3 regions of the Brevundimonas sp. M1A4_2e genome follow, and region 3 is predicted to be linked to each of the others. Evidence: predicted binding sites of a transcription regulator. Region 3 holds the regulator's gene; each other region holds the start of a gene.
What was found. The regulator LexA, encoded in region 3, represses DNA repair genes until DNA is damaged. The targets are predictions, from matches to a motif close to ATGTTCNCNANNTGTTCT.
Positions count from the first base shown of each region.

Region 1: the regulator LexA is predicted to act here: its motif matches at 2,503-2,520, upstream of recA (recombinase RecA).
Region 2: the regulator LexA is predicted to act here: its motif matches at 1,578-1,595, upstream of ACLBV5_RS02325 (ImuA family protein).

Region 1 covers NZ_JBKFAI010000004.1:158,155-162,312, reverse strand. Annotated here, with positions in the region: gene ACLBV5_RS10175 (GNAT family N-acetyltransferase) at 1-859, opposite strand, end outside; gene ACLBV5_RS10170 (CYTH and CHAD domain-containing protein) at 931-2,448, shown strand; gene recA (recombinase RecA) at 2,619-3,698, shown strand; gene rraA (ribonuclease E activity regulator RraA) at 4,091-4,158, shown strand, end outside.
Region 2 covers NZ_JBKFAI010000001.1:491,518-495,675, reverse strand. Annotated here, with positions in the region: gene ACLBV5_RS02330 (Y-family DNA polymerase) at 1-898, opposite strand, end outside; gene ACLBV5_RS02325 (ImuA family protein) at 789-1,577, opposite strand; gene ACLBV5_RS02320 (AMP-binding protein) at 1,928-3,382, shown strand; gene ACLBV5_RS02315 (TetR/AcrR family transcriptional regulator) at 3,408-4,112, opposite strand.
Region 3 covers NZ_JBKFAI010000001.1:133,392-137,549, forward strand. Annotated here, with positions in the region: gene ACLBV5_RS00675 (ComEC/Rec2 family competence protein) at 1-1,436, shown strand, start outside; gene lexA (transcriptional repressor LexA) at 1,648-2,352, opposite strand; gene ACLBV5_RS00685 (prolyl oligopeptidase family serine peptidase) at 2,508-4,158, opposite strand, start outside.

The DNA of each region.
Region 1 (4,158 bases), on a different contig from region 3:
ACAGCAGCTGAAGCGTGAACAGCTCGGGAAAGACCACGAAGTCGGCGCGATAGTCGGACACCACGTCGACGAAATATTCGACGTTGTCCATAAACTCCTGGAAGCTGTCGACCTTGCGCATCTGCAGCTGGACCGTGGCGACGCGCACCGTCTCCTTGACCGCAAAGGCCGCCCCCTTGCCCGTCGCCTCGACATAATAGGGGTTGCGCCCGACCCAGCGCGCCGCGTGGCCCAGCGACGCCTTGTCCGACGGCAGATAATTCAGCAGCACCCCCGCCGGCTCGAACCCCGAGCGCTGGTGAAAGGCCATGATCGGGTCCTTCACCTTGCGGTCGCGCACCGCCTCGACATAGGCGTTTGGGTCGGGATAGGCGGAGCGGCGCCGCGCCAGCCCGGGCATCCGGCCGCCGAAGACCACGCCCTTCAGGTTCTGCGCCTCGCACAGGTCGCGGCGCGCGTCATACAGGCGCTGGCCGATGCGCAGGCGGCGTCGGGCGGGGTCGACGCAGACCTCCATGCCGTACAGCCACTCGCCGGCCGGATCGTGCCGGGCGCCATAGCCGCCGCCGGTGATCTGGTCCCAGGTGTGCGGGCCCATGGCGGACTTTTCGTCGATGCGGAAGCTGGCCGCATAGCCGACGATCTCGCCTTCGAACTCGACCACGAACTGGCCGTCCGGATAGGTGGCGATCTGGCCCCGCAGCATCCCCGCGGTATAGGGCGGCATGTCCTTGTAGACCCGCGCCACCAGGGCGCTGATGCCGGGAATGTCGCCCATGCGGGCGTTGCGGATGGTCAGGACGGCGGGTTTGGCCGGTTCGGCGTTCTGGGCGGTTTGAGCGGTCTGAAGATCAGTCATGCGACACCTAACGCTCGACCTTGGCCGTTGGATCATTTGGACCGGCATGAGGATAGGCGCACAATGGCGACATGTCCGGCATGAAGCAGGAAGTTGAACTCAAATTTCGGCTCGGCCCCGGCGCCGCCGCGCGCTTGGACGCCCACCCGGCCCTGGCGGGCGAGGAGAGCGTGCACGCCCTGCGCTCCGTCTATTTCGACACGCCGGATCAGGCGTTGCGGCGCGCGGGCTGGGGCCTGCGGGTGCGCGCGACCGAACGCGGCTTCGTCCAGACGCTGAAGGGCCAGACGGGCGGCGACGTCCTCAACCGCGCCGAATGGGACATGCCGGTCGCCAGCGAGGCCCTGGACTGGGCGGCGCTGAAGACGACGCCCGCCGCCGCCCTGCTGAAGGGCCGCCGCCGCGATGTCGCCCCTCGCTTCGCCAGCACGGTGCGCCGCCGCGTCCGTCTGGTCGCCTTCGAGGGCGCCGTGATCGAGGCCGCCTATGACGAGGGCCAGCTGTCGGCGGGCGACCGCGTCGAGCCCTTGCGCGAACTGGAGCTGGAGCTGAAGGACGGCCCGCCCGAAGCTCTGTTCGCCCTGGCCCGGCGCCTGTCGGCCGACGTGGCCCTGGTCCCCCTGTTCGAGAGCAAGGCCGAGCGCGGCTGGCGCCTGGCCGAGGGGCTGGAGCGCGCGCCCCGCACCGCCCGCGCCGATCCCCTGCCCCGCGCCTTAAGCGCCGAAGCGGCCCTGCGCCGCACGGCCCTGGCCGCCCTGGGTCAGGTCTCGGCCAACGCCGAACTGCTGAGAAGGGTGCGCCGGCCCGAGGCCCTGCATCAGCTGCGCGTGGGCCTGCGTCGGCTGCGCGCCGCCCTGTCCATATTCAGTCCCCTGCTGGGCGAGGACGCCGCTCCCGTCGTCGCAGAGTTGAAATGGCTGGCGCATGAGACCGACGTCGCGCGCGATCTGGACGTCTTCATCCGCGACGTCTTCCACCCCGCCGCGCTGGAGACGCCCGACCCCCGCCTCGCCCCGCTGGGCCTGCGCCTGCTGGCGGCCCGCAGCGGCGCCTATCGCCGGACCATGGCGGCCATCGATTCGCCGCGCTACGCCGCCCTGATGCTCGAGACCCTGGCCTGGATCGAGACCGGCGCCTGGCGCAGCGACCCCGATCCGGTGCGGACCTGGCGGCGGCGGCGGCCCGTCGCCGACTTCGCCGCCGAGGCCCTGGAGCGGCTCAACCGGCGCGTGCGACGCGGCGGCCGTCGCCTCGACCGCCTGGACGCGGCGGGCCGCCACCGGCTGCGCATCCGGGTGAAACGCCTGCGTTACGCGGCCGAGTTCTTCGTCGGCCTGTTCGACCATCCCCGCCGCGAAAGACGCTTCCTCAAGGCGCTGGAGACGACGCAGGACGCGTTCGGCGTCCTCAACGACCTGGCCGTCGCCCGCGACCGCATCCCCGCCGACGCCCGCCTGACCTCGCCCGAGATCGCCTTCGCCGCCGGGCGCCTGATCGGCCGCCGCGAGCAGGGCGCCGCCGTCCTTCACGCCGCCTCAAGCCGCGCCTTCGCCCGCCTGTCGCGCGCCCGGTCCTTCTGGTCCCGCTAAGACAGACACGACAGTATCGGTCGCATCGTGCTCAATGTTCTTGTTCAGTTCACGAGAACATCTTGCGAACAAGAACAAACCGTGTCCATAGTCCGCTTCACCAAGGGAGCGGGTCCGTGGCGGGTCTCTCCCGAAGTCAGATGGGAATCATGGCAAGGGAGAGAAAACCAATGTCACAGGCGGCACTGAAGCTCGTGGGTAAAGAAGACAGCGACAAACAACGCGCTCTAGAGGCGGCGATCGCGCAGATCGATCGCGCCTTCGGCAAGGGCTCGGTCATGAAACTGGGCAAGGCCGGCGTGGTGGCCGAGATCGAGAGCGTCTCGACCGGCTCGCTCGGCCTCGACATGGCGCTCGGCATCGGCGGTCTGCCGGTCGGCCGGGTGATCGAGGTGTTCGGTCCCGAATCCTCGGGCAAGACCACCCTGGCCCTGCACACCGTGGCCGAGGTCCAGAAGAAGGGCGGCGTGGCCGCCTTCGTCGACGCCGAACACGCGCTGGACCCCGTCTATGCGCAAAAGCTGGGCGTCAATCTGGACGACCTGCTGGTGTCGCAGCCCGACACGGGCGAACAGGCGCTGGAGATCGTCGACACCCTGGTGCGTTCCGGCGCCGTGGACATCGTGGTGATCGATTCCGTCGCGGCCCTGACGCCCCGCGCCGAAATCGAAGGCGAGATGGGCGACAGCCTGCCCGGCCTTCAGGCGCGTCTGATGTCGCAGGCCCTGCGCAAGCTGACGGCCTCGATCTCCAAGTCGAAGTGCATCGTCCTGTTCATCAACCAGATCCGTCATAAGATCGGCGTCATGTACGGCTCGCCGGAAACGACGACGGGCGGCAATGCGCTGAAGTTCTACGCCTCGGTGCGCCTGGACATCCGTCGCACCGGCGCGATCAAGAACCGCGACGAGGTGGTCGGCAACACCACCCGCGTCAAGGTGGTGAAGAACAAGGTCGCCCCGCCGTTCCGCGAGGTCATCTTCGACATCATGTACGGGGAGGGCATCTCCAAGATCGGCGAGATCATCGACCTGGGCGTCAAGGCCGGCATCGTCGAGAAGTCCGGCTCCTGGTTCTCCTACGACTCCACCCGCATCGGTCAGGGCCGCGAGAACGCCAAGGAGTTCCTCAAGAACAACCCCGACATGGCCGCCTCGATCGAAAAGGCGGTGCGCCAGTCCACCGCCAAGATCGCCGACGACATGCTGGGCGCCCCCGAACCCGACGAGGGCCAGGACCTGGAGGGCTGATCGGCCCCATCATCCAAACGCTGTCATCCTCGGGCCTGACCTGAGGATGAAGCCTGGAAGCGCCCCCTTCCGTTCCAGCCGGGATCGCGCGGACGATCCAGTCCTCGGGCAAGCCTGAGGATGACGGCGGGACGGGCGTTTCCGACAGAGCTTCTCCGTTCGCCGCCGCGCGACCCGCCTACCGACCCCGCGTGGCCGGTCGGACGGAGATCGGCCCGCCCGACCTGCTTCGGGCGGGCCTTTTTTTTTGCGCCGCCCGCTCTCCCGCTCATCCCGGCGTCCGCTGGGATGAGCGGATGTGGCGAGCCCGCCAACCGCGTTTCTGCGCGCAACGGCCTTGTTTCCCCTCGGCGGCGACGGGCAGAGTCCCCGCGAACCAACGGAGCCCGCCCATGACCTTCGCCACCGCCGACCTCTGCGACGCCCATCCTGACGCGGTGAGGGTCTGCCAGACCCCCTT
Region 2 (4,158 bases), 360 kb from region 3:
CGTCCACGCGATAGAAGCCGGCCTCGAAGGCTCGGCCGCCTAGGCCTGTCTGGCTCAGTCGGTCCATGGTCTCGATCAGCAGGTCGGACAGAACCCGCTCGATGTCTTCAGGCGCCGAGATCGGCTCGAAGAAGACGCGGTCGACCACGACGGGTGCGGCCGGACGATGCGGGGAGATGCGCACGTCCTCGTCGCCCAGAACTCGCGCCAGCCGGGCGGGAAAATCGGCGCCGAAACGGGCGGCCAAAGGCGCGCGGGGCCGGTCGTCCAAGTCAGCCAGACGTTTCAGCCCTGCGCGGCGCAGGGCCTGCTCCTCCTTTTGCGGCAACTCCAGAGCGGCGACGGGCAGGCGGCGTGCGGCGGCGCGCTCCTCCCCGGGCTCGAACCGCCCGCCGGATCCGAAACGCGCCAGGGCGCGAGCGACCTGAGGCGTTGCGGCCAGGGCGCATCGCGTTTGAAGCCCGGCGCGTTCGGCACGCGTCTGAACCGTCCGCATCAGGTCCGCTTCGCCGCCGAACAGGTGCGTGCAGCCGGTCACGTCCAGCATCAGGCCGTGCGGCGGGTCGAGCGCGATCATGGGGGTGAAGCGGCCGAAGTCCTCCAACACCCGTCCCAGCAGGGCGTCCTCCAGGTCCGGTCGATGGGCGACGACGCGCAAGGCGGGAGTCCGCGCCCGCGCATCGGCCAGGGCGAGGCCGGGGGTCAGTCCCGCTCGCGCGGCCGTCGGATCGACCGCCGCTAGCCGCAGGGCGCCCTTGATCTTCTCGGCCAGGACGACGGGCGTATCCTCAGGCGGCGCGTCTTCGCGCTGCTCCTGACGCCGCAGTCGGTCGCTGGGCAGCCAGAGGAACCAGACCGCCAGATAGCGGCGTGGGTGCGCGGAAGGTTCGCTGTTCACGATCCCACTCCATGATCCAGGTTCCGGTCGCCCCGCCGCCGCGCCGCCGCAGCAGGGTCGCCGAAAAAGACGGCCGCCCCGGCGCCTCGCCTTCCAAGGGTTCTGAAGCGCAGGACGCCACTGACCAGCGGGTCTCGGCCGCGCTGGGGCAGGGCAGGGCGCCCGCCCGCGCCAGGAACAGGGTCGCGCCGCCTGCCTCGGCCGCCAGAGCCAGTCGCCGGCTGGCCGTCAGGCTGAAGGCCTTGGCCTCGCCCCAGGCGCTCAACAGCACGGCGCCCACGGCGGGACTGCGGAGGGCCTCTTCACCCGCGGCCAGCAGGGTCTGTACGTCGCGCGCCCGCACCAGCAGCAAGTCCCGCGGCGACAGCCCCATCTCATGCAGGCCTGGACCGTGCGGCCGCCCCGCCTCCTGGGCCATCATCTCATGCAGGCCCCAGACGATGGGCCGCTCCGCCGCCGCCCGCAGCGCCATGCCCAGTCCGAAGGCGTTGACCGCCACCGCGTCGGCGGGCGCAGCGGCGTAGAGATCGTGAACCACGCCGGTCGCCAGAGGGGCGAAGACATCCTCACCCGCATGACGTTCAGGTGTAGCGACGCGTCGTGCGCCACATCGCTCAAGCGCCTCCAGCCGCGCCTTCAGCGCAGTCAGCGCTTCTGGTTGTGAACAAATGTTCCTCATTTGTTCTATATGCGCTCCTGCCCATGGGAGGAGTCAAGCGAGGCAGAAAGATTATCCAGCCGTGAGCTTAGGCCCGGCGATCTCCGTTTAGCGCCCTGCAATGATAAGACGGCGGCGCCGCTTTGAGATGATGTTTGGGTGACGGGCGACGTGTTGCCACACGCTACGACTCCTGGGCCTAAGATGGAGCGCGCTTGGTCGTGCTGGGGCAACGCAACGGGGCGGCGGCCCTAAGGTATTTTGGTGCTCGGTTAGGTCATACGGCTTTTCATTCATTTAGCGCTAAGTTAATGAATGGAGGCCGGAGAGGGTTCTAGAGGCCAGCCCGGCGTATGGGAGGCTTCAAAAACGTGACTGATAACACTGTGCCGCTGTGCTCGATCCTCGCTCATCACGCGGCGAGGAATCCTGGGCGCCTTGCGCTCATCATGGACGACCTGCGTCTGACCTATGCGGAGTTGGACGCGCGCTCGACGAAGCGCGCGCGCTTCATGCAGGCTCGTGGGGTGGGGCAGGACGACTACGTCACCGTGGCGCTGCCGAACGGGCTGGACTTCTACGAAACGATCTTTGGTATCTGGAAGCTGGGGGCGACCCCGAACGTGGTGTCCGCTCGCCTGGCGCCGGTCGAGTTGGAGCACATCCTCGACCTGGTGGGGCCGCGCCTGTTCGTCGGCCAATGCCCGCGTGAGGACATCCCCACGGTAGATGGCGCCTTCGACGGGTATCAGGCGCTTTCGGCCGAACCTCTGCCGCCGGCTATCGCCAGGAACTGGAAGGCCATGACGAGCGGGGGGTCCACAGGGCGGCCCAAGGTGATCGTCGACGCCATGCCTGCGCAGTGGAACACCACCGAGGGTTTCCTGCACCAGCAACCCGGCGAGGTCGTCCTGAACCCAGGGCCGCTGTATCACAACGCGCCGTTCCACTGCATCACCATGGCCATCTTCACCGGCAACACCATTGTGGAGATGCAGAAGTTCGACGCCCAGCGGGCCCTCGATCTGATCGAAGAGCATGGCGTAAACTGGGTGACGATGGTCCCGACCATGATGCATCGGATCTGGCAGCTGGGGCCGGAGGTCCTGGGCCGCTACAAGCTTCCGACCCTGCGCATGATGCTGCACATGGCGGCGCCCTGCGCGCCCTGGCTCAAGGAAGCCTGGATCGACTGGTTGGGGAGCGATCGCGTCTGGGAATATTACGGCACCACAGAGGCGACAGGCTCGACCATTATTTCCGGGACCGACTGGCTGCAGCGCAAGGGTTCGGTGGGCAAGGTCCGGCCGGGTTATGACCTCAAAATCCTGGACGCCGATGGCCGTGAATGTGCGGTGGGCGAGGTGGGCGAGGTCTTTTTCCGACCAGAAACCGGACCGTCGTCGACCTACCATTATCTGGGCAGCGACTCGCGCCTGGTCGGCGAATACGAGACCATGGGCGACCTCGGCAGCGTGGATGCGGATGGCTATCTGTATCTGTCGGACCGTCGCAACGACCTGATCATCTCGGGCGGCGCCAATATCTATCCGGCCGAAGTCGAGGCGGCGCTGGAAGCTCACCCGGACGTGCGCGGCAGCGCCGTGATCGGGTTGCCGCACGACGAATGGGGTTCAGTGGTGCATGCCATCGTGCAGCCGATGGACGGCTCGACCCTCAGCGAACAGGTTTTGCTGGAGTTCATCAGCGCGACGCTGAGCCGGTACAAGATGCCGAAACGCATTGAGTTCACCAACGAGGCCTTACGTGACGAAGCCGGCAAGGTCCGGCGCGCCGCTTTGAGGCAGGCGCGCCTGCCTCAATAAGGACTGCGGCCGGTCGGGACGCGCGTCAGCTAGACTGGGGCGCGTCCTTTTTCTTGCTGGCGGCGAAGACGGCGGCGAAGCCCGCGGCCATGAAGGTGACGAAACGCTCCCGCACGGCTTGAAAGTCGTCAGAAATGCAAGCGCCGTTCGATAGCCGGTCAATCCGGCCCGTGCGCGACAGTATGAGGGTGTAGGCGCCGGACGTCAGTTGGAAACACCAGAAGAGGTCTTCGTCGCTCGCATCAGGGACGGCCTTCTTCAGCAGTTCGATCAGGCGCAGCACCAGGGGATCGAAATACTCGTCCATCAGCTCCGTGCCGTAGCCGGGCGCATTGTTGACCTGGGCGAAGATGCGGCCAAAGCTGCGCCAGCCTTCTTCGCCATGGATATAGGCGTCAAAGGCGTTGTCGTAGAAAGCGCGCAGGGCCCCCTCGATGGTCACGTCGTCGCCGACGGCATTGGCGTAATCTTCCAGCCCGGCGATACGCGCCGACACCGCCAGTTCAACCCGCCGCTCCCACACGGACTCGAACAATGACTGCTTGCCGTCGTGGTAGTAGTGGATCAGGGCGGGGTGGATGCCCATGGCGTCTGCGACATCCTTGATCGTGACGCCGAAGTAGCCGCGTTGAGAGAATAGATCCTCCGCCGTGTCGAGAATCAGTTTTTCGGTCGCTGCGCGTTGTTCAGCGCGCGAGCGGCGGACTTTTTTCTCAGGCGTGGTGGCCATTGGGGCGGGACTCTCCAGTAGGCGCTCCGACGTGACGGGCTGGATG
Region 3 (4,158 bases):
ATGCCCTGGCTGAGCGGATCGTGGCGCGTCTGGGCGAGCGGACCGGCGGGGTGGCGGCGGCCATGACGACCGGTCACGAAACATGGATTCAGGACCCGGATCTGGACGCCATGCGCGATTCCGGGCTGGCGCATATCCTGTCGATCTCGGGCCTGCATATGGCGGTCGTGGGCGGCTTTGTCTTCTTTGCCGCCCGCCTTCTGGTTGCGGCGTGGCCGTGGCTGGCGCTGCGCGTCTCGGGCAAGAAGGCGGCGGCGATCGCAGGGTTGATCGCGGTCGGGACCTATCTCGTCATCTCGGGCGCGCCGCCGCCGGCCGAGCGCGCCGCGATTACCGCGTCGATCGCCTTTCTGGCGATCCTGACGGATCGGCAGGCGGTGACCATGCGGGCGCTGTCGGCGGCGGCTTTTGTCGTGCTCTTGTTGCGGCCAGAGGCGGTCGTGACGCCCGGGTTCCAGATGTCGTTCGCGGCGACGGCGGCGCTGGTGGCGCTTGTCGAGGTCTGGCCGCGCCGTATCCGCGAGTTCGCCGCGCCCTGGCCTATCGTCGCCGCGCAGCGGTTCGGCAGTTGGCTGATGGCCGCCTGCGCCGCGAGCCTGGTGGCGGGCATGGCGACCGGACCGTTCGCCATGCAGCATTTCAATCGCACGGCCGTCTACGGGCTGATCGCGAACCTGGCGACGGCGCCGCTGGCGGACTTCGTGATGATGCCCGCCCTGGCGCTGGGCGCAGCGCTGGAGCCTTTGGGACTGGGCGCGCCCTTCCTGTGGGTGGCGGGTCAGTCGGTCGACGCCATGCTGGCGATCGGACACTGGGCGGCCAGTCTGCCGGGCGCCGTGAAGGCGATCCCCAGCGCTCCTGCGGCCGCCCTGCCGGTCGCCTTTCTGGGCATATTGTTCATGTGCCTGTGGCGGGGGCCGTGGCGGTTGCTGGGCTTGCCGTTTGCGGCGGCTGTGCTGATCTGGCCGCGCCCGGCCCCGCCGGATATCTGGATCGGCGATGGTGGAGCGAATGCGGCCTATCGGCTCGAAAGCGAGGCGGTCGTGGTGCGGCCGGCAGTGCGCCAATTCGCCAGCGACCTTTGGTCCCGGCGTCGAGGGCTGGAGCCGGTCGCGCGGTCGCCGGAAGACTGGATTTGCAGGCGCTCCTACTGCGCGCTGGACGGAGAACCGGGGCCGCTGGCGCTGTGGTGGGGCAAGGCGACGCCGACAGCCGAGCAGCTGGATCAGATGTGCCGTAGCGCGGAGGTGATCAGCGTGCGCGCCGTGATCGCAGCCCTGCCGTCGTCGTGCCAAGGGCGGCTGGTGCTGGACGGCGCCGACTATGCGCGCGGCGGCTCGGTGGAGTTGTGGCGCGATGAGGCTGGCGGCTGGCGCGCCTTGTGGGCGGCGGAAGTGCGAGGGCGGCGGCCGTGGAGCGGGGGCGGTTCTAACTAAGCACCCTCTCTAAACCCGCTCATCCCGGCGGAAGCCGGGATCCAGTAAGGGCCGCACGTGCTGCGATAGGCTAGAGGGCGGGCTGATTTCAAACGGGTTCGCTTGAGGCCAAAGCACTGGATCCCGGCCTCCGCCGGGATGAGCGGAGAATGGGGGGAGGGGGAAGCGCTACCTCGAAGGCAGGTCGAGCGCGCCGCCCAGAGCCGCAGTCTCAGTGATAGCGGCGCAGCAGGCCGACCAGCTTGCCCTGAACCTCGACCTGATCAGGGCCGAAGATGCGGGTCTCATAGGCGCTGTTGGCGGGCTCCAGGGCGATGGACTGGCCCTTCTTTCTCAGGCGCTTCAGCGTGGCCTCTTCGCCCTCGACCAGGGCGACGACGATTTCGCCGGAAGAGGCGTTCTCCACCCGCTTGATGATGACCGTGTCCCCGTCGAGGATGCCGGCCTCGATCATGGAATCGCCCTCGATCTCCAGCAGGTAGTGTTCGCCCGCGCCCAACATGGACTCCGGGACCGGCAGGCGCTCGCGTTCGTGCTGGATGGCGGCGATCGGGGTGCCGGCGGCGATCTTGCCCAACAGGGGCAGGTCACGAACGTCATTGGCGGCCTCGGCCGTGGCCTGGCGCGGGCCCAGGCCGCCGCCCTGGATCACGTCGGGCTTGAAGGGGACGCGGCCCTTTGCCGGCGCGGCGGTCGTGGCCTGTTCCGGCAGCTTCACGACCTCCAGCGCGCGAGCGCGGTGTGCCAGGCGACGGATGAAGCCGCGTTCCTCTAGCGCCGTGATCAGGCGGTGAATGCCCGACTTGGACGCCAGGTCCAGCGCCTCCTTCATCTCGTCGAAGGACGGGGAAACGCCCGTCTCGCGGATGCGCTCATGAATGAACATCAGGAGTTCGTGCTGTTTCTTCGTGAGCATGGCGGCGAATCCAGAACAAGGCGTGAACCGTTGGTGATGTTCTGTAAGTGTTCTGGTTAAAAGTCAACTAACGTCACGCTTGAGGCCCTCAAAGCAGAAACCCGCGCCTGCCGTTTGACGGCGGGCGCGGGCTTCAGGGCTGGCGGAACCTGACCTTAGCGGGCGGGCGTGGCCGGGGCGCCGTCCTTGTAGCGCTCGAACCATTCGATCATGGCGTTCATACGGGCCGCGTTCTGGGACGGGCGCACGGCCAGGCTGTGGCCGACGCCGGGGATCTTCACCAGGGCCGTGGGGACGCCGCGCAGTTGCAGGGCGGTATAGTACTGCTCCGACTCGCTGACCGGGGTGCGATAGTCCTCGTCGCCGACGACGACCATGGTCGGCGTCTTGACGTTGCCGACCAGCGACAGCGGCGACCGGCGCCAATAGGCCTCTGGATTCTCCCACGGAAACTCGCCGAACCAGTAGCGGGCGAAGAAGGCCGGGTTGTCGGCCGTCAGCACGAAGCTGGCCCAGTCGATGACGGGCTTCTGGACCACGGCGGCCTTGAAGCGGTCGGTCTTGCCGACAATCCAGCTGGTCAGCACTCCGCCGCCGGAGCCGCCGGTGACGAACAGGCGGTTGGGATCGGCGACGCCCTGGGCGATGACGGCGTCCACGCTGCTGATCAGGTCGTCATAGTCGTTCGACGGATAGTTGTGGTGGATCAGGTTGGCGAACTCGTCCCCATAGGAGGTCGAACCGCGCGGGTTGACCGACAGCACGGCGTAGCCCGCAGCCGCGAACAACTGATTGTCGGTGGCGAAGTGCGGGCCATAGGCGGCGAACGGGCCGCCGTGGATTTCCAGCACCAGCGGATAGCGCTGCCCCTCGACATAGTCGGCCGGCAGGGTCAGCCAGCTCTCGACCGCGCGCTGGTCGTGGGACGAGGCGACCTGGATGCGGCGCACCTCGCCCAGACGGCGGGCGTTGAGGAAGTCGGCGTTAAGGCGCGTCAGCTGGGTGCTGCGGCCGCCCTTCAGCACATGGACGTCGGCCGGGCGTGTGGGCGTGCCGCGCGTGAAGGCGATGGCGCCGTCGTCGGCCACGGTGAAGTCGCCGCCGGTGTAGGGGCGGCCGAAATCGTCGCCCGTCAGGTCTTCGATCAGGGGGGTGACGACGCCGTCCAGCGAGACGCGGGCGACCTTGGTGCGGCCCTGATCGTCATAGGCGACGTAGACCGAGCGGCCGTCGCGGCTCCACACCGGCGATTTGACCGACCGGTCCAGGTTCGCCGTCAGCACCCGGCTGTTCGAGCCGTCAGCGTCCATCACATAGAGGCGGGTGTTGTGATAGCCCATCCGCTTGTCGTCATAGCCGAGATAGGCGATGCGGCGGCCGTCGGGCGAGGCGACGGGCGAGTTGTCGGGACCGGCGCGGCTGGTCAGGGCGGTCAGGCCGCCGGTCTGCACGTCCAGGGCGAAGACTTCGCTGTCATTGGCTTCGCGCTGCCAGTCGGGTCGACGGTTGGCGCTCAGATAGAGGGTGCGTGAATCAGCCGACCAGGACAGGCCGCCGCCGTGATTGAAGTCGCCGTGAGTCAGTTGGCGCGTGCCGCCGCCCTGGGCGCCGACGACGAAGACGTGGCGGAAACCGGGCTTGAGATAGCCCTGACCGTCCGAGCGATAGGATACGGTGTCGATGATCTCCAGCGGCGGGGCCCATTTGGCGCCTTCCGGTTTGGCCAGAGGCGAGCCGATCTTGGGCTTGTCGCCGGGAACCAGGACCGAAAAGGCCAACTGTTCGCCGTTGGGCGACCAGCTGATC